DNA from 2 places in the Streptomyces sp. NPDC031225 genome. Region 1 is predicted to be linked to the other one. Evidence: riboswitches for the same ligand, from Rfam matches in the RefSeq annotation. Region 1 holds a riboswitch; the other holds the start of a gene.
The links. Region 1 has a riboswitch for glycine ahead of gcvP (aminomethyl-transferring glycine dehydrogenase). Riboswitches for the same ligand answer to the same signal wherever they lie in the genome.
Positions count from the first base shown of each region.

Region 1 (15,639 bases):
TCCAGTTCCTGGCCTCGCTGGTCAAGAACTACTTCGGTGACGGCGAAGAGCTCGGGATGGAGCTCTCCTATGCCAACGAGGAGAAGCCACTCGGTACCGCCGGAAGCGTCAAGAACGCCGAAGAGGCGTTGAAGGACGATGCTTTCCTCGTTATTTCCGGTGATGCCCTGACCGACTTCGATCTCACCGAGCTCATCAACTTCCACAAGGAAAAGGGTGCGCTGGTCACTGTCTGCCTGACGCGTGTACCCAATCCCCTCGAATTCGGCATCACCATCGTCGATGAAGAGGGGAAGGTCGAGCGCTTCCTGGAGAAGCCGACCTGGGGGCAGGTTTTCTCGGACACGGTGAACACGGGCATCTATGTGATGGAGCCCGAGGTCTTCGACTATGTCGAGTCCGATGTGCCCGTGGACTGGTCCGGCGATGTCTTTCCGCAGTTGATGAAGGAAGGCAAGCCGATCTACGGCTATATCGCTGAGGGGTACTGGGAGGACGTCGGCACCCACGAGAGCTATGTGAAGGCTCAGGCCGACGTTCTTGAAGGCAAGGTCGACGTCGAGATCGACGGCTTCGAGCTCTCCCCGGGCGTATGGGTGGCCGAGGGTGCTGAGGTGCATCCCGATGCCGTTCTCCGTGGCCCGCTTTACATCGGGGACTACGCGAAGGTCGAGGCCGGAGCCGAAATCCGTGAGCACAGTGTCGTCGGCTCCAACGTGGTCGTGAAGAGCGGGGCCTTTCTGCACAAGGCCGTTGTGCACGACAACGTGTACGTCGGCCAGCAGAGCAATCTCCGCGGATGTGTCGTCGGGAAGAACACCGACATCATGCGCGCGGCCCGTATCGAGGACGGCGCGGTCATCGGTGACGAGTGCCTCGTCGGCGAGGAATCGATCATCCAGGGGAATGTGCGGGTCTACCCGTTCAAGACCATCGAGGCCGGTGCCTTCGTCAACACCTCGGTCATCTGGGAGTCCAGGGGGCAGGCGCATCTCTTCGGCGCCCGCGGGGTGTCCGGCATCCTGAACGTCGAGATCACTCCTGAGCTCGCGGTCCGGCTGGCCGGTGCCTACGCGACGACCCTCAAGAAGGGGTCGACCGTCACCACCGCCCGCGACCACTCCCGAGGCGCCCGGGCCCTGAAGCGGGCAGTGATCTCCGCTCTCCAGGCCAGCGCCATCGACGTACGCGACCTGGAGAACGTACCGCTGCCCGTGGCACGGCAGCAGACCGCGCGGGGCAGTGCCGGCGGGATCATGATCCGGACCACGCCCGGCGTGCCGGACTCCGTGGACATCATGTTCTTCGACGGGCGGGGTGCGGACCTCTCCCAGGGCAGCCAGCGGAAGCTGGACCGGGTCTTCGCCCGGCAGGAGTACCGGCGGGCGTTCCCCGGGGAGATCGGTGACCTGCACTTCCCGGCGAGTGTCTTCGACTCGTACACCGGTTCGCTGCTGCGGAACGTCGACATCACCGGGATTTCCGAGTCCGGGCTCAAGGTCGTCGTGGACGCCTCGAACGGCAGCGCGGGGCTGGTGCTGCCCAGTCTGCTCGGGAAGCTCGGTGTGGACTCGCTGACCATCAACCCGGGGCTCGACGAGTCCAGGCCCACGGAGACGGCGGATGCTCGCCGGTCGGGGCTGGTGAGGCTCGGAGAGATCGTGGCGTCCGCGCGGGCCGCGTTCGGGGTGCGGTTCGACCCCGTGGGTGAACGGCTGTCCCTGGTCGATGAGAAGGGACGGATCATCGAGGACGACCGGGCGCTGCTCGTCATGCTCGACCTGGTCGCTGCGGAGCGGCGCAGCGGTCGTGTGGCGTTGCCGGTGACCACCACGCGGATCGCCGAGCAGGTGGCGGCGTACCACGGCACGCAGGTGGAGTGGACGACCACGTCGCCCGACGACCTCACCCGTGTCGGCCGTGACGACTCCACGATCTTCGGCGGTGACGGCAAGGGCGCCTTCATCATTCCGGAGTTCAGCAGTGTCTTCGACGGCGCGGCTGCATTCGTGCGGCTCATCGGGCTGGTGGCGCGGACGCAGCTCACGCTCAGTCAGATCGACGCGCGGATTCCGCGGGCGCACGTCATCAAGCGGGATCTGGCGACCCCGTGGGCCGTCAAGGGGTTGGTGATGCGGCGGGTCGTCGAGGCGGCAGGCGATCGCTTTGTCGACACGACCGACGGTGTCCGGGTCGTGGAGACCGACGGGCGCTGGGTGATGGTGTTGCCGGACCCGGCCGAGGCGGTCACGCATCTGTGGGCCGAGGGGCCCGACGACGCATCCGCGCAGGCCCTGCTCGACGAGTGGGCGGCCGTCGTGGACAGCGCCGGCCGCTGATCCACACACGCGCGTGCCGGACATGTGCCCCCCAAGGGGGCCTGTCCGGCACGCGGATGGGGCCGTTCGGAGGTAGTGGCCGCGACGTGCGACGATGTTCGGCATGCCGCAGCAGCCCCCCGCCCGGAGCACCCCCACGCGCCCCTCGCGCCCGGACGCCTCCATGTCGCTGCTCACCAACGTCATGGATCACAGCCTCGACGACGGATACGCGGAGTCGGCGGCCCGGAAGAAGGCCGCCGGTGACGCCGGGCTCCCCAGGACGTTGCGGGCCAAGCTCGGTCTTGCCGTCGGCCTGGTGCTCGCGGCTCTGGTGGTGACCGTGGGGGCGGCGCAGGCCCGCGTGGCCGCTCCTGTCGTGGCCAAGGAGCGCGAAGAGCTCATCGACCGGATCGACCGTGAGAGCGAGACGGCGGACAAGCTCGAGAAGAGCGTGGACGAGCTGCGCGACGACGTGAGCACACGGCAGCGCCAGGCGCTGAAGCAGAGCGGCGACAGCGGTCGGGCCGATCTCATGGGCATCCTGTCGGGCGCCGCGGAAGTGCACGGCCCCGGCGTCAAACTGGTCGTGAACGACGCGAAGGAAGCCAGCACGGGCGGCGACGGCAACCCGCGTGAGACATCGGGGTTCTCCGACACCGGGCGGGTGCGCGACCGTGACATGCAGCGGGTCGTCAACGGGCTGTGGGCGTCGGGGGCCGAGGCCATCTCCGTCAACGGACAGCGGCTGACCGCACTGTCGGCGATCAGAGCCGCGGGTGACGCGATACTGGTCGACAACAAGCCGTTGGTTCCGCCGTATACGGTGCTTGCGGTGGGGGACGGGCAGCGGTTGAGCACCAGGTTCCAGAACAGTGCCGACGGACTGTATCTGCACGCCCTCCAGGAGAGTTACGGCATCCGGACCGCCATTTCCGTGGAGGGCGACCTCCGGCTGCCGGCCGCACCGAGTGTGATCGTACGTACAGCAGAGCCGAGAACTGAGAAGGGCACATCGTGATCGCCGTACTGGGCCTCGTCGTGGGAGTCGTGGCCGGCCTGTTGGTCCGGCCTGAGGTTCCGGCGGTCGTCGAGCCTTATCTGCCGATCGCCGTGGTGGCGGCGCTCGACGCCGTCTTCGGGGGCCTGCGGGCCATGCTCGACGGCATCTTCGACGACAAGGTCTTCGTCGTGTCGTTCCTGTCCAACGTGGTCGTGGCAGCGCTGATCGTGTTCCTCGGCGACAAGTTGGGCGTGGGCGCGCAGCTGTCGACCGGTGTCGTGGTCGTGCTCGGGATCCGCATCTTCTCCAACGCCGCCGCGATCCGCCGGCACGTCTTCCGGGCGTGAGGCCGATGAGCGAGCAGGACGAGCCGCCCGGCAACAGGCTGCGCAAGGAACTGCCCGAGGAACTTCCCGCGAGGCCGCCCGAGGTGGTGGACGTCCCGGCGGTGGAGCCTCGGCTCACCGGCCGTCAGCGGCTGGTGCAGGGGCTGTGGCCGCCGCGTGTGACGCGGGCCCAACTCATCGTCGCCGTCCTTCTGTTCGGCCTCGGGTTCGGCCTCGCCGTCCAGGTGGCGTCGAACAGCGACAGCGACAGCGCGCTGCGCGGGGCGCGGCAGGAGGATCTCGTACGCATCCTCGATGAACTGGACGACCGTACTCAGCGTCTTGAAGACGAGAAGCAGGGTCTCGAGAAACAGCGGGACGAGCTGGAGAACAGCTCCGACCAGGCTGAGGAGGCCCGCAAGCAGACGGTCGAGAAGGAGCGGCAACTCGGCATCCTCGCGGGCACCGTGGCCGCGCAGGGGCCGGGCATCACGATGACGATCGAGGACACCAAGGGGACGGTCGAGGCGGACATGCTGCTCGACGCGATCCAGGAGCTGCGCGCGGCCGGCGCGGAGGCGATCCAGGTGAACGGCGTGCGGGTCGTCGCGGGCACCTATCTGTCGGATTCCGACAAGAGCGTGAACGTCGACGGGAACAAGATCACCTCGCCGTTTCGTTTCAAGGTCATCGGCAATCCGCAGGACCTCGAACCGGCCCTCAACATTCCTGGAGGCGTGGTGCAGACTCTTGAGAAGGAGCAGGCCACCGTTACCGTCGAGCGGTCGAACAAGATCGTCGTGGACGCCTTGCGAGCGGCGAAGCGGCCTGACTACGCTCGGTCGTCCTCCCGGTGAACCGGGGGTGCATGCGGCGCGTCGGGCCAGGGCATGAGGTTGCGGGGGGTCGGCGCACCGAATGGGTGGTGCGTGGTGGAAACTGTCTGGTGGAAACGGACGTTGTGAGGGTGTCCGGGTCGACCGGTGTGTTCAATCAGGGTTCGTCCTGCCCCACGGGCGGGTCTGTTTCGGTCAAGGGGAATCGCCCGTGAAGTTGTTTGCGAAGTTGTTCGGCAAGAGCGCGCGAGAGGGCAGTGACAACGCGACCGCTCGTCATCGCGCACAGCCCGACGCAGAAGGGCAGCGCCCGCTGTTCCGGGATCAGGTCGGTGGCCCGGACGGTGACGTTCCCGGAGGTCAGGGCGTGCCGTCTGTTGACCCTGCCCAGTCCGGCGACATAGGTTTCGGGCAGCCGTCAACCTCAAGTACGGGTGGAGGGTTTTCCCCTATGTCGGCCCAGGTGTGTACGAGGTGCGGTAACCGCAACGCGGAGAACAGCCGCTTCTGCTCCAACTGCGGCGCCCCGCTGCGGGCGGGGGCCGTGCCCGAGCGTCCCTCGGAGACGACCTCCACCATCTCCATCTCCGGGCTCGAGGCGTACGACGCCGAGGTCACCGGACAGACGCAGATGCCGGCCCTGTCTCCGGAGGCACAGGCGGCCGTCGACGCGCTGCCGCTGGGCTCCGCACTCCTGGTGGTGCGCCGCGGGCCGAACTCGGGCAGCCGCTTCCTCCTGGACGGCGAGCTGACCACGGCCGGCCGGCACCCGCAGAGCGACATCTTCCTCGACGACGTCACCGTCTCGCGTCGGCACGTGGAGTTCCGCCGCGGCCAGGACGGCACGTTCACGGTGTCCGACGTGGGAAGTCTCAACGGCACGTACGTCAACCGTGAGCGCATCGACTCGGTCGCTCTGAACAACGGCGACGAGGTGCAGATCGGCAAGTACCGGCTGGTGTTCTACGCGAGCCAGCAGGGCTACTGACCCTCCCAGGGAAGGTCCATGCTTCAAACACCGAGCGGCGGTGCGGGACACGGCACCGCCGCCACGGACAGTGGGCTGATGAGCATCGGCACGGTGCTGAACGTGCTGCGCGACGAGTTCCCCGAAGTCACGATCTCCAAGATCCGTTTCCTGGAGTCCGAGGGGCTCATCGAGCCGCAGCGGACTCCCTCCGGGTACCGCAAGTTCAGCGACCGGGACCTCCAGCGGCTCGGCCACGTCCTGCGGATGCAGCGGGACCACTATTTGCCGCTCAAGGTGATCCGTGAGCATCTGGACGCCATGGAGCGGGGCGAGGCCGTCGCGCTGCCCACGGTGGGCCGTCAGCGCGACGGAGAAACGGTCCTGGAGGTCTCCGAGGGACCCACCGCGGCACGGATCGGCAGGACCGAACTGCTCGCCGCCGCCGAGATCGGTGAGTCGGAGCTGGCGGAGTGGGAGTCGTACGGGCTCATCGCCCCGCTGCCGGACGGGGCGTACGACGCCGAGGTGGTCACGGTCGCCGCGCTCGTCGCCGAACTCGGACGGTTCGGGATCGAGCCGCGGCACCTGCGCGCGATGAAGGCCGCCGCCGAACGCGAGGCCGGACTCGTGGAGCAGGTGGTGGCCCCGCTGAAGCGCCACCGCAATCCGCAGACCCGCGCGCACGCGGAAGCCCGTGCGAAGGAACTCGCCGGTCTCACGGTGAAGCTGCACGCAGCACTCGTGCAGACCGCGCTCGGTGTACGGCTGCCCTGAGGGCGACTGGTGCAGGAACTGTCACCCGTTTCCTGCCCGACTACCCAAACGTCCCGGGCACGGCCTAGGGTTGCTGTGTGAACGAGCTCGATGTCGTAGGTGTCCGGGTCGAAATGCCCTCCAACCAACCGATCGTGCTCCTGCGTGAAGTGGGAGGCGACCGCTACCTCCCCATCTGGATCGGGCCCGGGGAGGCGACTGCGATCGCCTTCGCGCAGCAGGGCATGGCCCCCGCACGACCGCTGACCCACGACCTGTTCAAGGACGTGCTGGAGGCGGTCGGCCAGGAGCTCACCGAAGTGCGCATCACGGACCTGCGTGAGGGCGTCTTCTACGCGGAGCTGGTCTTCGCCAGCGGGGTCGAGGTGAGCGCGCGGCCGTCCGACGCCATAGCGCTGGCCCTGCGCACCGGGACGCCGATCTACGGCAGCGACGGAGTCCTCGACGACGCCGGCATCGCGATTCCCGACGAGCAGGAGGACGAAGTGGAGAAGTTCCGCGAGTTCCTCGACCAGATCTCCCCCGAGGACTTCGGCACCAGCAGTCAGTGAGACGAAGGCGGCCGGCCCGGCGGATCAGCGGTCCGTGAGAGGCCGGCCGTGTCCGGTCGTCACCAAAATGCTGGCATTTGCCACCGGCGAGTGAGAGCGTCCTGCGGCCCGTTCGGAGCTCATTCGGCTAGCCTTTCCCCGCGGTTGGGTGCGGGAAACCACTCCTAGGGTGATTATCACCCGGCGTGCCGAGTGTGGCGATCGTTGACGCACCCCTGGTGACTGCCTACCGTCGAGAAGGCAGGTCAAGGACGGAGGTCGGCGTGAGAAGCAGCGGCGACGGTACGGCTGGGGGTGCCCCCGGACGGAGTCTCGGGGCAAGCGGTCCGTACCCTCCCCCAAGCTCTCAACTTCGGTCGAGCTGGGGGGATCCCCAGCACGGCAGCGCGGCCGATCCCGCTCCGCAGCGAACGGCGGCCGTGCCGAGCAGCGGAGGGGCGACGTCCATGGCGTCCGAGCAGATCGGCTATCGCGGCCCTACGGCGTGCGCGGCGGCCGGTATCACCTACCGGCAGCTCGACTACTGGGCACGCACCGGGCTCGTCGAACCGAGCGTGCGGCCCGCCCACGGGTCGGGGACGCAGCGGCTCTACAGCTTTCGGGACGTCGTCGTCCTGAAGATCGTCAAGCGGTTCCTCGACACCGGCGTGTCGCTGCAGAACATCCGCACCACCGTCCAGCACCTGCGGGAGCGGGGCTTCCAGGACCTGGAGCGCATGACGCTCATGAGCGACGGTGCCACGGTCTATGAGTGCACCTCGCCGGACGAGGTCCACGCGCTGCTCCAGGGCGGCCAGGGGATCTTCGGGATCGCGGTGGGTGTCGTGTGGCGTGACGTAGAGAGCGCCCTGTCCCAGCTGCACGGAGAGCGCATCGACACCGGGGAGACCCTCATGGGACACAACCCGGCGGACGAGCTGGCGCGCCGGCGCAACCGGGCGGTCTGAGACCCGCACCACCCTTCGGGGCGGGCATTGTCAGTGGCGTAGGGCAGCATCGGACATGTGAGAAAAGCGCCCACGATCCTGCATCTCGACATGGATGCCTTCTACGCCTCGGCGGAGCAGGCATCCAAGCCGAGCCTGCGCGGGAAGGCCGTTGTCGTGGGCGGCCTGGGGCCGCGGGGTGTGGTGGCGACCGCGTCGTACGAGGCCCGGGTCTTCGGTGTGAACTCGGCGATGCCCATGGGCCAGGCCAGGCGGCTCGCGCCGAACGCCGCGTATCTCGTGCCGCGCTTCGACTTCTACCGGTCGATCAGCGAGCAGGTGATGGGGCTGCTGCGGGAGCTGTCGCCGCTGGTGGAGCCGCTGAGCCTGGACGAGGCGTTCGTGGACCTGGAGGCCGGGGGCACGGCCTGGGACGACCGGTCGGCGCGGCTGGCCGGTGCGAAGCTGCGGGCCGACATACGGGCCGGCACCGGCCTGACGGGGTCCGTGGGGCTCGCCGCGTCCAAGATGCTCGCGAAGATCGCCTCCGAGCAGGCCAAGCCGGACGGGCTGGTGGTGATCGAACCGGGGACCGAGCGGGCGCTGCTGGGGCCGATGTCGGTGCGGACGCTGCCGGGGGTGGGGCCGGCCACGGGTGACCACCTGCGGCGGGCCGGTATCCATACGGTCGACGAGATCGTGGAGGCGGGGGAGGACGAGCTCGTACGGCTGCTGGGGAAGGCGCACGGGCACGGGCTGTACGCGATGGCGCTGGCCCGGGACGAGCGGGCCGTGGTGGCGGCGCGGGAGACGAAGTCGGTGTCGGTGGAGGACACGTACGACGTGGACATCCATGACCGGGTCCGGGTGGGGCTGGAGGTGCAGCGGCTGGCCGACCGGTGTGTGCGGCGACTGCGGGCGGCCGGGCTGTCGGGACGCACCATCGTGTTGAAGGTGCGGCGGTACGACTTCTCGACGCTGACGCGGTCCGAGACCCTGCGGGGGCCCACGGACGATCCCGCGGTGGTGCGGGAGGCCGCCCTGCGGTTGCTGGAGGGCGTGGACTCCACGGGGGGTGTGCGGCTGCTGGGGGTGGGGGTGAGCGGGCTGGCGGACTTCACGCAGGAGGACCTGTTCGCTCAGGCCATGGAGGAGCGCGGGGAGGACACCGTCGAGGAGGCGGCTGATGACACGCCTGCGGAGGAGCGGGAGGTGGCGGTCGGGCGGAGGTGGGTCGCCGGTCACGATGTGCGGCATGCCGAGTACGGGCACGGGTGGGTGCAGGGGAGCGGGCTGGGGAGGGTGACCGTGCGGTTCGAGACGCCGGATTCGGAGCCGGGGCGGGTGCGGACGTTCCGGGTCGAGGATCCTGCGTTGGAGCCGGCCGAGCCGTTGCCGTTGGTGGAGGCGGCGGGTCCGCACCGGATCACCCGTGACGGGTTGGTCGGCGGGTGAGCGGGCCGGAAGGTGCCTCAGGCGTCGGCTTCCTCCGTGCCCGCCAGCTTGCCGAAGTCCCGGTCCGGGAACGACGGCGGTGGGGCCGTGTCGAGGCCGTAGTGGTGGTAGAGCTGGAGTTCCTGCTCGGGGGAGAGGTGCCGGCCCACGCCGAAGTCGGGGGCTTCCTTGATGAGCCTGCGGTCGAAGGGGACGTGGAGTGTGCCTTCGATCACTTCGCTCGGTCCAAGGGGGACGAAGGCGTCCCGGGAGAAGAGGCCGGTGCGTATGGCCGCCCACTCGGGCACGCCGGTCGCGTCGTCCAGGTAGACCTCGTCAACACTGCCGATCTTGGTGCCGTTGCGGTCGAACGCCTTGCGGCCGATCAGGTTGCGCGGATCGATGTCGGTCTGCACGGGCCCTCCACTTGGTCGCACCTCATCCGAAGCGGTCGTAAGCACTACGAAAGAGCACATCGGGGTGTGCGGCCACTCGAAAGCTCGGGCGTTGACCTCGCTGGTAGTGTTGCAGGCGGCTGTCGACACCGTGCGGGAGAGTCCTCCAGACATCATCGGAGGCGCCGAAGGAGCAAATCCTCCCCGGAATCTCTCAGGCTCACGTACCGCACGGGCGAGGTCACTCTGGAAAGCAGGGCGGGTGTCGACGGCTTCCGCTCTCACCGACGGTGAAAGCCGACTGCTCTCGGGCGGTCTGGTGAAGCTCTCAGGTTGAGATGACAGAGGGGGAGGCCGTCGGGGTACCCGTGCCGGGGTGTACCCCTCGAAGGTCGCGTCAGACCAGGAGGCCTCCGCAATGACCGCCCATCGCATTCCGCTCTCCACGCTCGAGCAGGGAATCCCCTTCGAGCAGCGTCACATCGGCCCCGACCACGGGGCTCAGGCCAAGATGCTCGCCCAGGTCGGCTACGGCTCGCTGGACGAACTCACCGCCGCCGCGGTGCCGGATGTGATCAAGAACGCCGATGCCCTGGAGCTGCCCGGAGCGCGCACCGAAGCCGAGGTGCTGGCCGAACTGCGGTCGCTGGCCGACCGGAACCAGGTGCTCGACTCCATGATCGGGCTCGGGTACTACGGGACCTTCACGCCGCCCGTCATCCTGCGCAACGTCATGGAGAACCCGGCCTGGTACACGGCCTACACGCCCTATCAGCCGGAGATCTCGCAGGGGCGCCTCGAGGCCCTGCTCAACTTCCAGACCATGGTCGCCGACCTCACCGGGCTGCCGACCTCCGGTGCCTCGCTGCTCGACGAGGGGACCGCCGCGGCCGAGGCCCTGGCACTGTCCCGCCGGATGGGGAAGAACAAGAAGGGGATCTTCCTCGTCGACGCCGACGCGCTGCCGCAGACCATCGCCGTGATCCGGACCCGGGCGGAGCCGACCGGAGTCGAGGTCGTGGTCGCCGACCTCAGCGACGGAATCCCGGCCGAGCTCGCCGAGCGGGAGATCAACGGGGTGCTCCTCCAGTACCCCGGCGCCTCCGGGGCCGTACGCGACATCAAGGCGGTCGTCGACCAGGCCCATGAGCTCGGCGCGCTCGTGACCGTCGCCGCCGATCTGCTCGCGCTGACCCTGCTGCGGTCGCCGGGTGAGCTCGGGGCGGACATCGCGGTCGGGACCACACAGCGGTTCGGTGTGCCGATGGGGTTCGGCGGGCCGCACGCCGGATACATGGCCGTGCGGGAGAAGTTCGCGCGGAGCCTGCCCGGGCGGCTCGTGGGCGTGTCCGTGGACGCCGACGGGAACAAGGCCTACCGGCTCGCGCTGCAGACGCGTGAGCAGCACATCCGCCGGGAGAAGGCGACCAGCAACATCTGCACCGCCCAGGTGCTGCTCGCGGTGATGGCCGGGATGTACGCCGTCTACCACGGGCCCGAGGGACTCAGGGGGATCGCACGCCGGACGCACCGGTACGCGAACATCCTCGCCGCGGGTCTCACGGCCGGCGGGGTCGAGGTCGTGCACGGTTCCTATTTCGACACGCTCACCGTGCGGGTGCCCGCGAAGGCCGCCGAGGTCGTCTCCGCGGCACGGCAGAACGGCGTCAACCTCCACCTCGTCGACGCCGACCATGTCTCCATCGCCTGCGATGAGACCACATTGCGGGCCCAACTCGCCGCGGTGTGGGGTGCGTTCGGGGTCGAGGCCGACATCGAGGTGCTGGACGCGGCCACCGAGGAGGCGCTGCCGGACGCGCTGCTGCGCACCGATGACTTCCTCACCCATCCCGTCTTCCACCAGTACCGCTCCGAGACCGCGATGCTGCGCTACCTGCGCAGGCTGGCCGACCGCGACTACGCGCTCGACCGCGGCATGATCCCGTTGGGCTCCTGCACCATGAAGCTCAACGCGACCACCGAGATGGAACCGGTCACCTGGCCCGAGTTCGGCCAGCTGCACCCCTTCGCCCCCGCCGAGCAGGCACAGGGCTATCTGACGCTGATCCGGGAGCTGGAGGAGCGGCTCGCCGAGGTCACCGGCTACGACAACGTGTCGCTGCAGCCCAACGCCGGTTCGCAGGGCGAGCTGGCCGGGCTGCTCGCCGTACGCGGGTATCACCGGGCGAACGGTGACGAGCAGCGGACCGTGTGTCTGATTCCGTCGTCCGCACACGGGACCAATGCCGCCAGCGCCGTGATGGCGGGCATGAAGGTCGTCGTCGTGAAGACCGCCGGGGACGGCGAGATCGACGTCGAGGACCTGCGGGCGAAGATCGAGCAGCACCGCGACGAGCTGGCCGTGCTGATGATCACGTACCCCTCGACGCACGGGGTGTTCGAGGAGCACGTCGCCGAGATCTGCGCGCAGGTGCACGAGGCGGGCGGGCAGGTGTACGTCGACGGGGCCAACCTCAACGCCCTGGTGGGGCTGGCCAAGCCCGGGCACTTCGGCGGTGACGTCTCGCACCTGAACCTGCACAAGACCTTCTGCATCCCGCACGGCGGCGGTGGCCCGGGCGTCGGTCCGGTCGGTGTCCGGTCGCACCTGGCGCCGTATCTGCCGAACCACCCGATGCAGCCCGCGGCGGGCCCGGAGACCGGCGTCGGGCCGATCTCGGCCGCGCCCTGGGGTTCCGCGGGGATCCTGCCGATCTCGTGGGCGTACGTCCGGCTCATGGGCGGTGAGGGGCTCAAGCGGGCCACGCAGGTGGCGGTGCTCTCCGCCAACTACATCGCCAAGCGGCTGGAGCCGCACTACCCCGTGCTCTACACGGGCCCCGGCGGGCTGGTCGCGCACGAGTGCATCATCGACCTGCGGCCGCTGACCAAGGCGACCGGGGTGAGCGTCGACGACGTGGCCAAGCGGCTCATCGACTACGGCTTCCACGCGCCGACCATGTCGTTCCCGGTGGCCGGGACGCTGATGATCGAGCCGACCGAGTCCGAGGACCTGATCGAACTCGACCGGTTCTGCGAGGCGATGATCGCCATTCGCGGGGAGATCGAGAAGGTCGGGGCCGGGGAGTGGGCCGCCGACGACAACCCGCTGCGCAACGCTCCGCACACCGCCGGTGCGCTGGGCGGGGAGTGGGAGCACGCCTACACGCGCGAGGAGGCCGTGTTCCCTCCCGGGGTGTCGGTCGCGGACAAGTACTGGCCGCCGGTGCGGCGGATCGACCAGGCCTTCGGGGACCGGAACCTGGTGTGCTCCTGCCCGCCGATGGACGCGTACGAGGACTGACCTGAGGCGATGAGGGCCCCGTTACGGCGGGGCCCTTTTCCTTGCGCCGGGGGCCGGGCCTACGCGTTCGCCAGTGACACCTCGGTCGACTTGATGAGCGCGACCACGGGGGTGCCGGCCCTCAGGGCGAGATCGGTCGCGGCGTCCGCGGTGATCGCGGAGGTGAGTTCGCCTCCCTCGACGGCGATCTTCACGGTGGCCATGGCGGCGCCGGCGACCACGGCGGTGACGGTGCCCGGGAGCTGGTTGCGGATGGACACGCCCCGGATCGGGGCGGTGGCGAGGGAGACCTCCGTCGCCTTCACCAGGGCGCGTACGGACGAGCCCTGGGCGAGGCCGAGGTCGCCGACGGATTCGAGGGTGATCGCGGCCGTGAGGTCCTGGCCTCCGTCGAGTCGGATCGTGACCGTCGCCATGGCCTCGCCCGGCGTGACGGTGGTGACGGTGCCGGGGAGCTGGTTGCGGATGCTCAGGGTCATGGGCACCAACTTAGGACCTTGTGCGGCTGATGTCGGGTATGCGCCGGTCAGCCGGTGTGGACGCGGGGGCGGCGGGCGCGGTCCGGTTCCGCCTCGCGGAGGACCTCGCGGGTGACCGGGGCGACCTCGCCCTGGCCGAAGAGGAAGAAGCGCAGGAAGTTGGCGAAGGGGCTGCCTTCGGTCCACTCGAAGTACATGTGCGGGGTGCAGCCGGTGGTGTCGCGGACGTGCAGGAGGAGGGCGGCCAGGGCGTTGGGGATGGAGGAGGACTCCAGGGTCAGGACGCGGTAGCGGCCGTGGAGGATCTCGCCGCGGACGGTGAGGCTCGCCTCGAACTCGGAGGGGTCCAGGACGGTGACCTCGACGAAGACGAAGTCCTCGCCGGGGATGTCGTTGTCCTCGCGGATCTGCTCGATCTTGTCGCGGTACTCGGCGCGGTCGCGCTGGTCGGGTTCGTTGGCGATGAACCGGATCTTGCGGCTGGCGATGTCCCGGATGAAACGTTCCGCCATGCCGTCGAGCGTCACGCTGGTCACACGCAGCTCGAAGGCACGGGCCAGCCGGGAGAGCAGCGAGATCAGGATGATGCCGGCGATGAAGCAGGCGCCGATCTTGACGCCGTCGGGGCGTTCGATGACGTTGACGACGGTCGTGTAGAGGAACACCGCCGAGATGACGGCGAAGCCGATGGTCCAGCCGCGCTGGCCGGCCTTGCGGGCGGCGATGGTCACCGCGATCGCCGCCGAGCTGATCAGGACCAGCACGCCGGTGGCGTACGCGCCGCCCTGTGCGTCGACGTTCGCGTCGAAGATCCACGTCACCAGGAAGGCGATCAGGATGAAGCCGATGACCATGGGGCGCACCGCGCGGGCCCAGTGCGGGGCCATGCCGTAGCGGGGCAGGTAGCGCGGCATGAGGTTGAGCAGGCCTGCCATCGCGGAGGCGCCGGCGAACCACAGGATGGCGATGGTCGAGACGTCGTAGACGGTGCCGAAGACGCCGCCGAGGTAGTCGTGGGCGAGGTAGGCCAGCGCACGGCCGTTGGCCGGGCCGCCCGGCTCGAAGTTCTTCTCCGGGATGAGCAGGGTGGTGATGAAGCTGGTGGCGATCAGGAAGCAGCTCATGATGAGGGCCGCGACGGTGAGCAGCTTCTTGGTGTCGCGGATCCGGCCGGTGGGCCGTTCCTCGGTGTCGTCCGGGTCGCCCTTGACGTGCGGCATGACGGCGACGCCGGTCTCGAAGCCGGAGAGGCCGAGCGCGAGCTTGGGGAAGACGATCAGGGCCACGCCGATCATCACGAAGACGTTGCCGTGTTCGGTGGTCAGGGCGCTGGACCAGTCGGTGATGACATGGTCCGCGGTGACGATGTGCCACAGGCCGACGATCACGACGACGACGTTCAGGGCGAGGTAGATGCCGACCAGGACGGTCGCGATCCCGACGGCCTCCAGGAATCCCTTGAGGAAGACCGCGCCCAGCAGGGCCACGAGGGCCAGGGTGATCAGCATCTGCTTGTCGTGCAGGGCGCCGGTGAGGTGCGGGTTCTCGACCAGGTGGGTGGAGGCGTCCGCGGCGGACAGGGTGATGGTGATCAGGAAGTCGGTGGCGGCGAAGCCGAGCAGGGTGAGGACGAACAGCTTGCCCTGCCAGAACGACAGCAGTCGCTCCAGCATGGCGATCGAGCCCTCACCGCGCGGGCTCTCCTCGGCGACCCTGCGGTACACGGGCAGGGCGCCCGCGAGGGTGACGATCACCAGGACGATGGTCGCGATGGGGGAGAGCAGGCCGGCCGCGAGGGCGGCGATGCCGGGCTGGTAGCCGAGGGTGGAGAAGTAGTCGACGCCGGTCAGGCACATGACCCGCCACCAGGGCTGGCCCTGGTGTGGGGGTTCCGGTTCGGCGTGCGGGCCCGGGTGGCCGCCGCCCTTGCCCATGTCCGACAGGCCTTCCAGCATCCAGGAGCGCAGGCGACTGGAGGGAGGGTGTTCGGTGGTGGCCATCGCGGGCGCTCCAGAGGTGCGGCTCAGCTGGGTTCGGGCCGCCCCGACCGACGGCCGGACCAGCGTAAGCGGAGAGTGACGCCTGGGCCCACGGATGTGGGGCGTATGGGCGTCAAGCTTCCGTTAAGACTCGGTCCGCGAGGGCCGGCGGCGGGTGTCGGGGCAGCTGGGTGGGGGTTTCTCCCGGAAAAGGTCGGTGGGTCGGATCGGGGGAGGCGAACACGTTGCGTCATGGTGGCGCCGGGTGTCGACGTGTTCGGGGAGAGCTTCCGGCAACCGGGCCTGCTCCGGTGAATTCACCGTGACTTGCCTGCCACCGTCCA
Region 1 is NZ_JBVIHJ010000017.1:1,086-16,724, forward strand. It holds gene ACZ48Z_RS26975 (sugar phosphate nucleotidyltransferase) at 1-2,339, shown strand, start outside; gene ACZ48Z_RS26980 (DUF881 domain-containing protein) at 2,503-3,339, shown strand; gene ACZ48Z_RS26985 (small basic family protein) at 3,336-3,668, shown strand; gene ACZ48Z_RS26990 (DUF881 domain-containing protein) at 3,674-4,504, shown strand; gene ACZ48Z_RS26995 (FHA domain-containing protein) at 4,566-5,471, shown strand; gene ftsR (transcriptional regulator FtsR) at 5,490-6,227, shown strand; gene ACZ48Z_RS27005 (bifunctional nuclease family protein) at 6,305-6,778, shown strand; gene ACZ48Z_RS27010 (MerR family transcriptional regulator) at 7,042-7,725, shown strand; gene ACZ48Z_RS27015 (DNA polymerase IV) at 7,783-9,159, shown strand; gene ACZ48Z_RS27020 (PRC-barrel domain-containing protein) at 9,177-9,554, opposite strand; glycine riboswitch at 9,678-9,773, shown strand; glycine riboswitch at 9,774-9,888, shown strand; gene gcvP (aminomethyl-transferring glycine dehydrogenase) at 9,952-12,837, shown strand; gene ACZ48Z_RS27030 (TOBE domain-containing protein) at 12,897-13,316, opposite strand; gene ACZ48Z_RS27035 (APC family permease) at 13,364-15,316, opposite strand.

Region 2 (15,639 bases), on a different contig from region 1:
CGGCGGAACTCCGCGAAGTCCAGCTGCCGCGGGTAGGCGGACCAGCCCGCGATGATCACCTTCGGGCGGTGCTCCTTGGCCAGCCGTTCCAGCTCGGCCATGTCGACGAGCCCGGCCTCGTCGACGTGGTACGCGACCACGTCGAACTGCTTGCCGGAGAAGTTCAGCCGCATCCCGTGGGTGAGGTGACCGCCGTGCGCGAGGTCGAGCCCGAGGATGGTGTCGCCGGGCTGGGCCAGCGCGAACAGGGCGGCCTGGTTGGCGGAGGCGCCGGAGTGCGGCTGCACGTTGGCGTACTCGGCGCCGAACAGGTCCTTGACCCGGTCGATCGCGATCTGCTCGGCCACGTCGACGTGCTCGCAGCCGCCGTAGTAGCGGCGGCCCGGGTAGCCCTCGGCGTACTTGTTGGTCAGGACCGAGCCCTGTGCCTCCATGACCGCGAGCGGTGCGAAGTTCTCGGACGCGATCATTTCGAGGGTGGACTGCTGGCGGTTCAGCTCGGCGTCGACCGCGGCGGCGATCTCCGGGTCGAGTTCGTGCAGGGGCGTGTTCAGTGCGGACGTCACGGTCATCGGGTGTGCAGCTCCTCAGCCGGCGGAAAAGGCGGTGTACTCGTCGGCGGAGAGGAGGTCGGCGGGCTCCTCCGTGACGCGTACCTTGAACAGCCAGCCGCCCTCGAAGGGGGCGGAGTTCACCAGCGACGGGTCGTTGACGACGTCCTCGTTGACCTCGGTGACCTCACCGGCCACCGGGGAGTACAGGTCGCTGACCGACTTGGTGGACTCCAGCTCGCCGCAGGTCTCGCCCGCGGTCACCGTGGCGCCGACCTCCGGGAGCTGAACGAAGACGACATCGCCGAGCGCGTTGGCCGCGTGCTCCGTGATGCCGACCGTCGAGACGCCGTCCTCGGCGCCCGACAGCCACTCGTGCTCCTTGCTGTAACGCAGCTGCTGGGGGTTGCTCATGGCCTGAATTCTCCTGTACGCGGGGGAGTGCTGGTGGATGGGGGTCCTGCGGAAGGCGTGCGTGAGCAGCGACTATGTGCTCAGCATCACCTACGGCGACCATGTCCGGCCGCCTGTTTCCGGGCGCCTGCTCAAGCCTTTGCTTCCGGCGCCTGCTTGCGACGCCTGCTTCCGGCGCTTACTTCTGACGCTTGTAGAACGGCAGCGCCACGACCTCGTACGCCTCGTGGCTGCCCCGGATGTCCACACCGACACCGGCCGTGCCCGGCGTCGCGTGCGCGGCGTCGACGTACGCGATGGCGATCGGCCTGCCCAGCGTGGGGGAGGGGGCGCCGGAGGTGACCTCGCCGATCACCTGGCCGCCCGCGACGACGGCGTACCCGGCACGCGGCACCCGACGGCCCTCGGCGACCAGGCCGACGAGGACGCGCGGGGGGTTCTCGGCGGCACGCGAGGCGGCCTTCCCAAGGGCCTCGCGCCCGACGAAGTCCCCCTCCTTCTCGAACTTCACGACCCGGCCGAGCCCGGCGTCGAAGGGGGTCAGCTCCCGCGAGAGCTCGTGCCCGTACAGCGGCATGCCCGCTTCCAGGCGCAGGGTGTCCCGGCAGGACAGTCCGCAGGGGACCAGGCCCACACCCTCGCCGGCCTTGGTCAGCGCCTGCCACAGCTCGACCGCGTGCTCCGGCTTCACGAACAGCTCGAAGCCGTCCTCGCCGGTGTACCCGGTGCGCGCGATCAGCGCGGGGACCCCGGCGACCGTGCCCGGCAGACCGGCGTAGTACTTCAGCCCGTCGAGGTCGGCGTCGGTCAGGGACGCGAGGATGCCCGGCGACTCCGGTCCCTGGACGGCGATCAGCGCGTACGCGTCCCGGTCGTCGCGCACCTCGGCGTCGAAGCCGGCCGCGCGCTCGGTCAGCGCGTCCAGGACGACCTGGGCGTTGGAGGCGTTGGCGACCACCATGAACTCGGTCTCGGCGAGCCGGTAGACGATCAGGTCGTCCAGGATGCCGCCGTCGGCCTGGCAGATCATGGTGTAGCGGGCCCGGCCGACACCGACGGACCCGATGTTGCCGACGAGGGCGAAGTCCAGAAGGGCGGCCGCGGCCGGCCCGCTCACGGTGATCTCCCCCATGTGGGATAGGTCGAAGAGCCCGGCCTTCGTGCGCACCGCGTTGTGTTCGTCGCGCTCGGAGCCGTACCGCAGGGGCATGTCCCAGCCGGCGAAGTCGGTCATCGTCGCGCCGAGCGAGCGATGCAGGGCATCGAGGGCGGTGTGACGGGGTTCAGAACTGCTCATCGGACGGTCGTCTCCAGGGATCCCAGGACATGGGTGTGACGGGCGAGGTGATTCCTCCCCATCTGTCATCGGAACCTGAGAGGTTCGCCATGAGGAACATGGCTTGCACCGTGGGTGGAGCCGCCTTCGAGTGGCGGCCCGCTTTTCAGATGTGCCTCGCCCGCGCGGTAACGGGGGCCTGAGAGATTCAAGGGAGGGACTTGCTCCTTCGGCGCCCGGGTACACGTACCCAGGACTCTCCCGCGCGGATTCAAGCGGCCGGTATGCAGTTGGCGCGGACATCATTGCACGCATCGCGGGCGGGCGGCAGGGCCGCACCCGGCCCCTCCCTTTGTAACTGGCTTGTGGCGGTACGCGTACAGAATCACGGGAGATCATCCATTACCTTCTCTTTACGCTCGGTGGGGAGGGGAGACCCTGACCCCGGAGGAGGACGATGACGGTGAACAGGACCACCGCGTACGCGACGACCACGGGCCTGGCGCTGCCCAAGCAGCCCGCTGCCCCGGCCGTCGAGGCCCGCGGCACGCGCCCGGCGCCGGTCGTCCGTGACCTGCGCGACCGCCTGGGACACAGCCCGCACGCCCTGCTCTTCGGCCCCGGGGACCTCGTCGTCATCACCGGCCTGCCCGGCAGCGGCAAGTCCACCCTGATGAAGCGTGCGGTCAGCGGGACACGCATCGACTCCCAGGACACCCGCGACCGCTGGGACGACCGGCTCTCCTCCTTCCTGCCGTACGCCGTCTACCGCCCCCTGGTCCGGCTCGCGCACTACGCCGGGCTGCGCCGCGCCCTGCGCTCCGGCGAGGGAGTCGTCGTGCACGACTGCGGGACGCAGACCTGGGTGCGCGGCTGGCTGGCCCGCGAGGCCCGCCGCCGGGGCGGCGCCCTGCACCTGCTGCTCCTCGACGTCACGGCGGACGCCGCGCTGGAGGGTCAGCGCGAACGCGGCCGGGGTGTCTCGCGGTACGCCTTCCTGCGCCACCGGGGCGCGGCCGCCCGTCTGATCCGTGCCGTGGAGCGGGGCGACCTGCCGCCGGGCTGCGCGTCGGCAGTGCTGGTCGACCGGGCGGCGGCGGACGTCCTGCGGCGGATCGGCTTCAGCGGCTGAAGTAGGAGAGAACCTTTTCCGGGCCGGTCCGGCTTCCGCCGTACCCGCTAGCCTTTCAGCCGTATCAGTACTGGGTTCACAGCAGGCGGTCAGACAGATGGATTTCCCGGCGGATCTCCCCGCGGACTTCTCGGAGTTCCCGGCACAGACGGCACACCCCCATCCGCACGGCGGATGGCCGGGCAACGAACTGGAGGAGGTGCTCTCCGCCTCCCTCGGCATGCCCTCGGCAGGTGCCCGGATCATCGAGGTGCTCGGCCGCAGCTTCGTCTGGATCCCCCTGCCGAACGGCGGGGGCCCGCACAGCGGCCCCCTCGACCTGCCCACTCTGGAGATCGGGGGCCAGGCGTTCGTCCCGGTCTTCAGCTCCGAGGAGCAGTTCCGCCAGGTCGTCGGCAGTCATCTGTCGTGCACCATCGCCCCTGCGGTCGAGTTCGCCCGTGGCCTGCCCCCGCACGTGGGCATCGCCGTGAACCCCGACGGCGTGGTCGGCGTCCCGCTTCCCCCGGCCGCCGTCGCCGACCTCTGCCGGGTGGGTCGCACCCCCCTCGACGGCCCCAACACCGGCGGGCGGGTCAAGCTCTACGAGCCGGACTGGCAGGACGACCCGGTCGACTTCCTCGCCACCGCCTCGGCGGAGTTCGCGGCGACCGGCGTGGTCCTGACGGCCCGCCGCTGCCTGGCGGCCATCGAGACGGCCGACCCGGTGATGTTCGTCGGCGTCGAACTCTCCCAGTGGGAAGGCGACCTGCGTACCCTGCCGATGGACGCCCTCGGCAGGGCCCTGCACCTGACCCCGGTCCGGTGGCCGGTCAACCTGGTCCTGCTGGACGTGGCGGACGACCCGGTGGGGCACTGGATGCGCGAACAGGTGCGGCCCTTCTACACGCACGGTTAGCGGACCGACCCGGCCGGGGGCGCGGGACTTGTGCCACTATGCGGTCCGCCGCGGGGCACGCCGGGTCACGGACGACCCGTACCCGCCGACGGCGCACAGATCCCGGGCCCGTGGGCGCTTAAGCTGGGTCCACACTCGGGGCCGACTTCAAGAAGGGGCGAAACAGGGTGAGCGCCACCACGACCGGCCAGGTCGAGCACATGCTGCGTCAGGTGACCCCCGGGCGCTACGACGCCTACGAGGCACTGCTGCGCGCCCTCGCGACCCCCAACTCCGGCCAGGTCTGGATGCTTCTGTGGCACGGCCAGTCCGGCTCCCCCGACGCCCAGTACGGAAACATGGAGGTCGAGGGCTACGGCTACGCCCCCTGTGTCACCTCCGCCCAGGAGTTGAGCGCCAGCGGCTGGAACCGCTCCTACGAAGTGGTCGAAGGTATCGACGTGGCCCGCACCCTGTTCCCCGACCACTACGGGCTCTGGCTCAACCCGCACGCCCCGGGCGGCGGCGTCGGCATCCCCTGGCTCGACCTGCGCCGCATCGCGACCGGCCTGGAGCGTCAGCCCGCGGGACCGCTGCGGCTGTCGGAACCCGGTATCGAGGTCCCCCAGTTCTACGCCCTGCTCGCGCACAACGCCCACCGCACCCCGGCGGTCCGCTCGCTGCGCCGCGCCTGGGTGCAGCCGGCGCTCGGGGCGCCGTATCTCGCCATCGGTCTCGACGTGTACGACACCAGCCCCTCGGCCGTCGACTCGGTGCGCGCGATGATGCAGCAGTCCATCGGCGCCGTCCCGGACGGCCTGCCGGTGTCGACCGTGGCGATGTCCGACGAATACGACCCGGTGGCCCTGTGGATGCGAGCCGGGGCGCGGCCCTTCTACGACCGCGAGGCCCACGGTGCCCCCGCGCAGGCCCCGGCAGCCGGGTACGGCTACCCTCCGGCCCGCGGAGGCTACTGAAAGTCACTTTCCTCTTTCTTACGCCATCACGTTACAACCACGTTTCTCCGCGCGTAGATAGCGGAGATTGGTCCGCAAGGTCCGCTAATCTCCGCTTCTGTCCCAACTGCCCCGCGTCCGAGGGGCGTTACCCAGTGTTCGGATAACGGAATCCTCCTTACTGCATCACGGTTGCGCATACTTTCTTCGCCAGGCCTGGCGGGTGATCGCAGCCACGTTGAAGACTCCCCAGTCAGATGCGGGATCGGAGAATCCTGTGAACACGAGCAAGTCGACAAAGCCGTAATCCACGGCAGGTGTAGGCCGGTCACCACCGGCGAGAGGGGTCGGGTCACTGTGACCGCACCGATCGAGACCACCGGGGCGCAGGCCGAGGCACAGCCGGAGGCTGTCCTCGTCGGCGTCGACAAGGGGCTGATCGAGGGCCGTTCCCTGGGGCAGATCGCCTGGTCCCGTTTCAAGAGGGACAAGGTGGCGGTCGCCGGTGGTGTGATCGTCATCCTGCTGATCCTGCTCGCGGTGCTCTCGCGTCCCATCCAGGCCATGTTCGGCCTGGACCCGAACGCCCTGCACCAGGAACTGATCGACCCCAACACCTCGCTGCCCAAGGGTGACTTCGGCGGCATGAGCTGGGACCATCCGCTCGGTGTGGAGCCGAAGTTCGGCCGCGACATCGCCACCCGCATCCTCGAGGGTTCCTGGGTCTCCCTGGTCGTCGCCTTCGGCGCCACGGTCCTGTCCAACACGATCGGCGCCGTCCTCGGCGTGGTCGCGGGCTACTACGGCGGGCGGGTCGACACGATCATCAGCCGGCTGATGGACACCTTCCTGGCGTTCCCGCTCCTGCTGTTCGCCATCGCCATCTCGGCCACCCTCCAGGGCGGTGCCTTCGGCCTGGAGGGTCTGCCGCTGCACATCAGCGTGCTGATCTTCGTCATCGGCTTCTTCAACTGGCCCTACCTGGGCCGCATCGTGCGCGGTCAGACGCTGGCCCTGCGCGAGCGGGAGTTCGTCGACGCCTCGCGGGGGATGGGGGCCCGAGGGCCCTACATCCTCTTCCGCGAGCTGCTGCCGAACCTCGTCGGCCCGATCATCGTCTACTCGACGCTGCTCATCCCGACCAACATCCTCTTCGAGGCGTCCCTGAGCTTCCTCGGCGTCGGCATCCAGCCTCCGCAGGCGTCCTGGGGCGGCATGATCAACCAGGCGGTCGACTACTACCAGGTCGACCCCCAGTTCATGATCGTGCCTGGTCTGGCCATCTTCGTGACCGTGCTGGCATTCAATCTGCTCGGCGACGGTCTCCGTGACGCTCTCGACCCGCGCAGCCGCTGACCCGCGGCGGCGGTGAGAGTCATCAAGATTTCCGACAACAAAGGGGAAGCAGACCATCATGCGAAGGTCAGCGCTGGCCGCTGTAGCGGCCATCGGCAGTGCGAGCCTGTTGCTCTCGGCTTGCAGCAAAGCCGATGACAACGGTGGAGACGGGAACAAGTCGGCTGGGGCCAACGCAGCGACCAAGGGGGTCGTCAACGCCTCCACCCAGAAGGGTGGGACGGTCACGTACGAGTACTCGGACGTCCCGGACTCCTTCGACCCGGGCAACACGTACTACGCCTACATGTACAACCTCAGCCGGCTGTACGCCCGCCCGCTGATGACCTTCCAGCCCGGCGCGGGCGAAGAGGGCAACAAGCTCGTCCCGGACCTCGCCGCGAGCGCGGGCCAGCCGAGCGAGGGCGGCAAGACCTGGACGTACAAGATCCGTTCGGGCCTGAAGTACCAGGACGGCACCGCGATCACCTCGAAGGACGTCAAGTACGCCGTCGAGCGCTCCAACTTCGCGCGTGACGTGCTCTCCCTCGGCCCGAACTACTTCCAGCAGTTCATGCAGGGCGGCAAGGAGTACAAGGGTCCCTACAAGGACAAGAGCGCCGAGGGCCTGAAGTCCATCGAGACGCCGGACGACACCACGATCGTCTTCAAGCTCAACCGTCCCTTCCAGGAGTTCGACTACCTGGTCGCGACCCCGCAGACGGCTCCGGTGCCGCAGGCCAAGGACACCGGCATCGACTACGTCAAGAGCATCGTGTCCTCGGGCTCGTACAAGTTCCAGAGCTACGACGAGGGCAAGCAGGCCGTCCTCGTCAAGAACGAGAACTGGGACCCGAAGACCGACCCGCTGCGCAAGCAGTACCCGGACAAGATCGTCGTCAAGCTCAAGGTCAACGCCGAGACCATCGACCAGGACGTCCAGGCCGGTGACGCGATCGACCTCGGTGGTACCGGTGTCCAGGCCGCGACCCAGGCGAAGGTCGTCAACAGCGCCGACCTGAAGGCCAACACGGACAACACCTACGGTGGCCGTCTGGTCTACATGGCGATCAACAACCAGGTCGCGCCGTTCGACAAGGTCGAGTGCCGCAAGGCCGTCGAGTACGCCATCGACAAGGTCTCCGTGCAGACCGCCGAGGGCGGCCCGATCCGCGGTGACGTCGCCACCACCGTCCTGCCGCCCGACATCACCGGGTACCAGAAGGCCGACGTCTACGCGACCACCGGCAACAAGGGTGACGTCGCCAAGGCCAAGGAGCAGCTGAAGGCCTGCGGCAAGACGTCGATCAACACCAACCTCTCGGCGCGCAGCGACCGTCCGCAGGAGATCGACGCGGCCACCGCGATCATCGCCTCGCTGAAGAAGGTCGGCATCAACGCCAGCCTGAAGCAGTACCCGTCGGGCAAGTACTTCACCGACTACGCGGGTGTGCCGACGTTCGACAAGAAGCAGAACATCGGCCTGCACATGATGCAGTGGGGTGCCGACTGGAACTCCGGCTACGGCTTCCTCCAGCAGATCCTGCACGGTGACGCGATCGGCGCCTCCGGCAACACCAACCTCTCGTATCTGGACGACAAGCAGATCAACGAGATGCTGGAGAAGGCCATCGCCACGGAGGACGACACCGCGCGCAACGCCCTGTACGGGCAGATCGACAAGCGTGCGATGGACCTGGCGGCGCTCGTCCCGCTGACCTACTTCAAGGTCCTGCTGTACCGCCCCGCGGGCTTCACCAACCTGGTGTCCACGGCGGCCTTCAGCGGTCAGTACGACTACCTCAACATCGGCACGACCAAGAAGTAGCCCCGGAAGGCAGGTGAAGGCATTGGTGCCCGCGGGCTCAGCAGCCCGCGGGCACCAGCGCCGGTCCCCGTGATCTCGTACATCCTCCGTCGGACGTTCGCGGCAGTGCTCCTGCTGCTGGTCGTCACCGCGGTCACCTTCGCGATCTTCTTCCTGCTGCCGCGCATGGCCGGTCAGTCCGCCGACCAGCTCGCGCAGCAGTACATCGGAAAGAGCCCGACGAAGGCCGACATCCTCGCGGTCAAGCAGAACCTCGGTCTGGACGACCCCCTGTACCTGCAGTACTGGCACTTCATCAAGGGGATCGTGGCCGGCGCCACCTACAACCTGGGCCCCACCACCGCGCACTGCAGCGCGCCCTGCTTCGGCTACTCCTTCAAGAACCACGTCGAGGTCTGGCCGCAGCTCACCTCACGCCTTCCGGTGACCGTCTCGCTGGCCGCCGGTGCCGCCGTGCTCTGGCTGGTGTCCGGTGTGGTGATCGGCGTGATCTCCGCGCTGCGGCCCCGCAGCTTCTTCGACCGCACCTTCATGGGTGTCGCGCTCGCCGGTGTCTCGCTGCCCATGTTCTTCACGGGCAACCTGGCGCTGCTGCTCTTCACCTACCAGTGGCCGATCTTCGGCCGCACCTATGTGCCGTTCACCGAGAACCCGTTCCAGTGGGCCAACACACTGTTCCCGGCCTGGTGTTCGCTGGCGCTGCTCTACTCCGCCATCTACGCGCGGCTCACCCGCTCGGGGATGATGGAGACGATGAACGAGGACTTCATCCGCACGGCCCGCGCCAAGGGCCTGCGTGAGCGCACCGTCGTGACCCGGCACGGGCTGCGGGCCGCGCTGACCCCGATCATCACCGTCTTCGGCATGGACCTGGGTCTGCTGCTCGGCGGCGCGGTGATCACCGAGACGGTGTTCTCGCTGCCCGGCATCGGCCAGTACGCGGTGCAGGGCATCACCGACAACGACCTGCCCCCGATCCTCGGCGTCACCCTGCTCGCCGCCCTCTTCGTCGTGATCGCAAATCTCCTGGTGGACCTGTTGTACGCCGCCGCCGACCCGCGGGTGAGGCTCTCGTGACCGAACTCTCCAAGACCGGTGCCGCCCTGGGCGAGCCGGCTCCGGGGAACGCCCCCGACGCCTTCCTCGCGGTCCGCGACCTCAAGGTGCACTTCCCGACCGACGACGGCCTGGTCAAGTCCGTCGACGGACTCACCTTCCAGGTGGAGAAGGGCAAGACCCTCTGCATCGTGGGCGAGTCCGGCTCCGGCAAGTCCGTCACCTCGCTGGCGATCATGGGCCTGCACCGGCTCGGCGCGCAGGGCAAGAACGTCCAGATGTCCGGCGAGATCTGGCTGGACGGCAAGGAACTGGTCTCCGCCGACCCGGACGAGGTGCGCAGGCTGCGCGGCCGCGAGATGGCGATGATCTTCCAGGACCCGCTGTCCGCGATGCACCCGTACTACACGATCGGCAACCAGATCGTGGAGGCGTACCGGGTTCACCACGACGTCAGCAAGAAGGTCGCGCGCAAGCGGGCCGTCGAGATGCTCGACCGGGTCGGCATCCCCGAGCCGGACAAGCGCGTGGACGGCTATCCGCACGAGTTCTCCGGCGGTATGCGCCAGCGCGCGATGATCGCGATGGCCCTGGTCAACAACCCCGAGCTGCTGATCGCGGACGAGCCGACGACCGCCCTCGACGTCACCGTCCAGGCGCAGATCCTCGACCTCATCCGGGATCTGCAGAAGGAGTTCGGCTCCGCGGTCGTCCTGATCACCCACGACCTCGGTGTGGTCGCCGAGATCGCCGACGACGTCCTCGTGATGTACGGCGGCCGGTGTGTGGAGCGGGGCAGCGTCGACGACGTCTTCGAGCGCCCGCAGCACCCGTACACCTGGGGCCTGCTGGGTTCGATGCCGCGCATCGACCGCGAGACCTCCGAGCGGCTCATCCCCGTCAAGGGTCAGCCGCCGAGCCTCATCAACATCCCCTCGGGCTGTGCCTTCCACCCCCGCTGCCCGTACGCGGACATCCCCAAGGGCGATGTCACCCGTACCGTGCGCCCGGAGCTCCAGCAGGTCGGCGGCGGGCACTTCTCCGCGTGTCACCTCTCGCCGGAGGACCGCACGCGGATCTGGACCGAAGAGATTGCGCCGAAGCTGTGAGTGAGACGAAGACACCGGACCCGGCGGCTCCCGAAGAGCGCGAGGTGCTGCTCAAGGTCGAGGGCCTGAAGAAGCACTTCCCGATCCGCAAGGGCGTCCTGCAGCGCCAGGTCGGCGCGGTCAAGGCGGTCGACGGCATCGACTTCGAGGTGCACAAGGGCGAGACGCTCGGCGTGGTCGGCGAGTCGGGCTGCGGCAAGTCGACGATGGGCCGGGTCATCACCCGGCTACAGGACCCGACCGGCGGCTCGATCCACTTCGAGGGCCAGGACATCACGCGGCTGAGCGCCGCCGGGATGCGTCCGCTGCGGCGGGACATCCAGATGATCTTCCAGGACCCGTACGGCTCCCTGAACCCCCGGCACACCATCGGCGGCATCGTCTCGGCGCCCTTCCGCCTCCAGGGCGTGGAGCCCGAGGGCGGGGTGAAGAAGGAGGTCCAGCGCCTTCTGGAGCTGGTCGGCCTGAGCCCCGAGCACTTCAACCGCTACCCGCACGAGTTCTCCGGCGGCCAGCGTCAGCGCATCGGGATCGCGCGTGCGCTCGCGTTGAAGCCGAAGCTGGTGGTGGCGGACGAGCCGGTGTCCGCGCTGGACGTGTCGATCCAGGCGCAGGTCGTGAACCTGATGGACGACCTGCAGAGCGAACTGGGCCTGACGTACGTGATCATCGCGCACGACCTGTCCGTCGTCCGCCATGTCTCGGACCGCATCGCGGTGATGTACCTCGGCAAGATCGTCGAACTCGCCGACCGCACCTCGCTGTACGAGGCGCCGATGCACCCGTACACCAAGGCGCTGATGTCGGCGGTGCCGGTGCCCGACCCGAAGCGCCGGGGCGCCAAGTCCGAGCGCATCCTGCTGCGCGGTGACGTGCCGTCCCCGATCTCACCGCCCTCGGGCTGCCGCTTCCACACGCGGTGCTGGAAGGCGACGGAGGTCTGCAAGACCACCGAGCCGCAGCTGATCGAGCTGCGCCCCGGCCAGCGCGTGGCCTGCCACCACCCCGAGAACTTCGCGGACCAGGCTCCGCAGGACACGGTCCTGCTGTCGGTCGCCAAGGAGGCGGCCGCACTGGTCGCCGACGAGGTGCTGGCCGAGTCGGCGGAGACGTCGGCGGCCGTGGCGGCGCAGGTGGTCGCTTCCGAGGACACCGAGCCCTCGGCGGAGACGGCCGAGAAGCCCGCGGCGGAGGTCACCGCCGACGCCGAGGCCACGTCGGCGAAGACCGGCCCGGGGGCCAGGACCACGCCCGCCGCAGCGGTCCAGGAGCCGGCCGCCGCCGAGGAACCCGCCTCCGACACCCCGGGCTCACCGGAACCGGAAGCGGATCGTCAGGAGTCAACCGACAAGTAGCGCATGACGAGTTGGCAAAGTCATGCACATGCCCGAACGGGAGAGTGAAGAGTCGTCCGTGTCCGACTTATCGGTACACGCTCGAAAGGGACGACGACTCATGAAACTCTCCCGTTCGGCACGTTCAGGGGCCATCGCGACCGCGGTGGCCTCTTTCTTCGTCGTCGCCGCCTCCCCCGGCCCCCACCCGGGCGCACCGGGCATCGGCGACAGCTACTTCCCGAACCTCGGCAACGGCGGCTTCGACGCCCGGCACTACACCCTCGACGTGGCGTACAACCCGGACACCGACCGCCTCGACGGCCTTACGACACTCACCGCGCGCGCCACCCAGAACCTCTCCTCCTTCGACCTGGACCTGCAGAAACTCGAGGTCACCCGGGTCGAAGTGAACGGCAGACGGGCCCAGTTCACGCGCGACGGCGACGAGATCCGCATCTCCCCGCGCGAGTCCCTGCGCAAGGGCCACGACTTCACGGTCGCCGTCACCTACGGCGGTGTGCCGCAGCCTCTCAACGGCCCCATCGTCTTCGGCTCCGACTACGGCTGGATGAAGACCCCCGACGGCGTCTTCGTCGCCTGTGAACCCAACGCGGCCTCCACCTGGTTCCCGTCCAGCGACCACCCCTCCGACAAGGCCACGTACGACATCCGCATCAAGACCCCCAAGGGCCTGACCGCGGTCTCCAACGGCCGGCTCGTCTCGACGTACGACAAGGGCGGCTCGACGTACACCCACTGGCGCGAGAAGAAGCCGATGGCGACCTACCTCGCGACCGCCACCATCGGGAAGTTCGACGTGCGCACCGGGACGACCCCCGGCGGCATCCCCATCTACACCGCCATCGACCCGGTGCTGGAGAACAGCAACAGCGTCGACGTGTACGGCGTGACGGCCGAGGCCACCGACTACTGGTCGCAGGTCTTCGGGCCGTACCCCTTCGAGGAGACCGGCGCGATCGTCGACGACATGCCGCAGGCGGGGTTCTCGCTGGAGGTGCAGACGAAGCCGGCCTACTCGGCGGTGCGCAGCGAGACGACGATCGTGCACGAGCTCGCCCACCAGTGGTTCGGCGACTCGGTGAGCGTGGAGCACTGGAAGGACATCTGGCTCAACGAGGGCTTCGCCACGTACGCCCAGTGGCTGTGGGCCGAGCACCGGGGCACCCGCAGCGCCCACGACTCCTTCCTCGCGGGCTACAACGCCCGCCCCGCCGACAGCCCCTTCTGGCAGACCACCGTCGGCGACCCCCAGCGCGACACGATGTTCGCGTCCGCGGTCTACCAGCGGGGCGCGATGACCCTCCAGGTGCTGCGCGAACGCATCGGCGACACGGCCTTCTTCAAGCTGCTGCCGGCCTGGACGGCACTCCACCGCTACGGCAACGCGAACACCGCCGACTTCGTCCGCCTCGCCGAGAAGATCAGCGGACAGCAGCTGGACGACCTGTTCGGGACGTGGCTGTTCACGACGGGCAAACCGGCCCTGTAGCAGTCCACGGGTAAGAATGTGGGGTGCTCCAGCAACTGTTCAGTCCCTCCGTCCAGCACACGCTCGACCTCGTCGGCATCTTCGTGTTCGCCATCTCGGGCGCGTTGCTGGCCGTCCGCAAGAACTTCGACGTCTTCGGCATCGCCGTCCTCGCCGAGGTCACCGCGCTGGGCGGAGGGCTGTTCCGGGACCTGATCATCGGCGCGGTACCGCCCGCCGCCTTCACGGACCTGGGGTACTTCATCACCCCGCTCCTCGCAGCCCTGCTCGTCTTCTTCCTGCACCCGCACGTGGAGCGCATCCAGGTCGGCGTGAACGTCTTCGACGCGGCAGGGCTCGGCCTGTTCTGCGTCGCGGGCACGACGAAGGCGTACGAGTACGGGCTGGGCCTGACCCAGTCCGCGACGCTCGGCATGGCCACCGCTGTCGGTGGCGGTGTGCTCCGGGACGTGGTCGCGGGCGAGGTGCCCTCGCTGCTGCGCTGGGACCGCGACCTGTACGCGGTCCCGGCGATCGTCGGCGCCACCATGGCCGTCCTGTGCATCCGCTACGACGCCCTCACCCCGGTGACCGGCGGGCTCGCGGCCCTCACCGCCTTCGTACTGCGCCTGCTCGCGATGCGGTTCCACTGGCGAGCACCGCGCGCGTGGAACCGGCGGTCGACCGTGCGTGAGGAGTAGTTCCCGCCCGGCCGTGCAGCAGTCCCATCTCCTCGGTCAGCCAGCGGAAGGCCGGGACCACCTGCGGCCGCCACAGCGCCATGTTGTGACCGCCCGCGCTCTTCGGGATGTAGACGACGTGCACGGTCGTCGGCGCCTTCGCGATCTGTTCGAGGCCGGTGGCCGCCTCGTAGCCGTCGCCCGGCTGCCCGGACTCGTAGAGCGCGATCGCGGGCGGGGTGCGGGTGTCCCGCAGCAGCACGTAGGGGTTGTTGGCGCGGCGCAGGGCGGGGGTCTCGGCGGCCAGCGAGTTGCGTTCGCCGATCGGGTCGTTGTAGCCGGACATGCTGACCGCGGCCCGGTACCGGTCGGGGTGGGCGACCGCGAGCTTCGTCGCGCAGTGCCCGCCCGCGGAGTACCCGGCCACCGCCCAGCCCGTCGGCCCTGCCTGGGCGCGGAAGTTGTCCGTGACCATCTTCGGCACGTCGACGCTGAGCCAGGTGTCCGCGTTGACCGTGCCGGTGATGTTGGCGCAGCCGGTGTCCACCCCGGCCAGCAGGTTCATGCGCGGGGCGACCAGGACGAACGGCGCCACCCGGCCGTCCCGCATCAGCGGCCGCAGCTGGTCGACCGCGTGCAGCGACCCGAACCAGGCCTTCGCCGAGCCGGGATAGCCCGACAGCAGCTCCACCACGGGGAACTTGTGGTGCCGGTAGGCGGGTTCGGTGTACTGCGGCGGCAGCCAGACGTAGACCTCGGCGTTCACGCCCGACACCCGGCCCTTGAGCTGGGTCACCCGCACGTCCTTCATGCCGGGGCCGAAGGCCTGCGCGAAGTGCTGCTTCACCCGGGGCAAACGTTTCAGCGAGATACCGCCGGTGCCGCTGGCGCCGAGGTTCACCGCCTGCTGGACGTGGTTGCCGGTGCCGAGCAGGTCGGCCCAGTCGTCGTACAGGTTGTTCTGGTTGTTGACCAGAACGAAGACGAGGGCGACGGCCGTGCCCTGGGCGAACAGCACCATCAGCAGCCTGGCCAGGGCGCGCAGGGCACGGTGGCCTCTGATCCGCGACCACAGGGCGAGCGGAAGCGCGACGGCGACGACGGACAGCACGATCAGCGTGTAGAGGAACGCGGTCCCGGTGAGGCTCATGCCCCTGTAGAGGGGGAAGCCGGGGCATCGGTTCACGGACGTGTGCGGACGCTTACCAGGAAATTGCCCGGGTCTCACCTGGCACCGACCTGCCGGCGGCGAGAGAAAGCTACCGCTTAGTAGTCACTTGTTGTACCGTTCAGGCATGCCAGAAGCAGGCTCCGCCACGCGTGCCACGATCGGCGACAGCGAGTTCGACCGGGACACCGCGGTCACCCGCCGCGCACCCGGCGTCTACGACATCGACCTCTCCGCGGGCTGGACGATCATCAGCGCCGTCAACGGCGGCTATCTGCTGGCGGTCCTGGGCCGCGCCCTCGCGGACGCCCTGCCGCACCCCGACCCGTTCACGATCTCCGCGCACTACCTGACCGCGTCCCAGCCGGGCCCCGCGGTCGTCCGCACGGACGTCGTCCGCACCGGCCGCACCCTCTCCACCGGCCAGGCCT
Region 2 is NZ_JBVIHJ010000010.1:204,864-220,502, reverse strand. It holds gene glyA (serine hydroxymethyltransferase) at 1-572, opposite strand, end outside; gene gcvH (glycine cleavage system protein GcvH) at 588-965, opposite strand; gene gcvT (glycine cleavage system aminomethyltransferase GcvT) at 1,144-2,262, opposite strand; glycine riboswitch at 2,315-2,417, opposite strand; glycine riboswitch at 2,418-2,515, opposite strand; gene ACZ48Z_RS19370 (AAA family ATPase) at 2,699-3,373, shown strand; gene ACZ48Z_RS19365 (enhanced serine sensitivity protein SseB) at 3,471-4,271, shown strand; gene ACZ48Z_RS19360 (enhanced serine sensitivity protein SseB C-terminal domain-containing protein) at 4,472-5,227, shown strand; gene ACZ48Z_RS19355 (ABC transporter permease) at 5,564-6,562, shown strand; gene ACZ48Z_RS19350 (ABC transporter substrate-binding protein) at 6,621-8,369, shown strand; gene ACZ48Z_RS19345 (ABC transporter permease) at 8,439-9,446, shown strand; gene ACZ48Z_RS19340 (ABC transporter ATP-binding protein) at 9,443-10,534, shown strand; gene ACZ48Z_RS19335 (ABC transporter ATP-binding protein) at 10,531-11,889, shown strand; gene ACZ48Z_RS19330 (M1 family metallopeptidase) at 11,990-13,381, shown strand; gene ACZ48Z_RS19325 (trimeric intracellular cation channel family protein) at 13,405-14,061, shown strand; gene ACZ48Z_RS19320 (alpha/beta hydrolase) at 13,970-15,190, opposite strand; gene ACZ48Z_RS19315 (thioesterase family protein) at 15,336-15,639, shown strand, end outside.
Region 2: it holds a riboswitch for glycine, as region 1 does, so the genes downstream of both, gcvT (glycine cleavage system aminomethyltransferase GcvT) here and gcvP (aminomethyl-transferring glycine dehydrogenase) in region 1, are expected to answer to the same signal.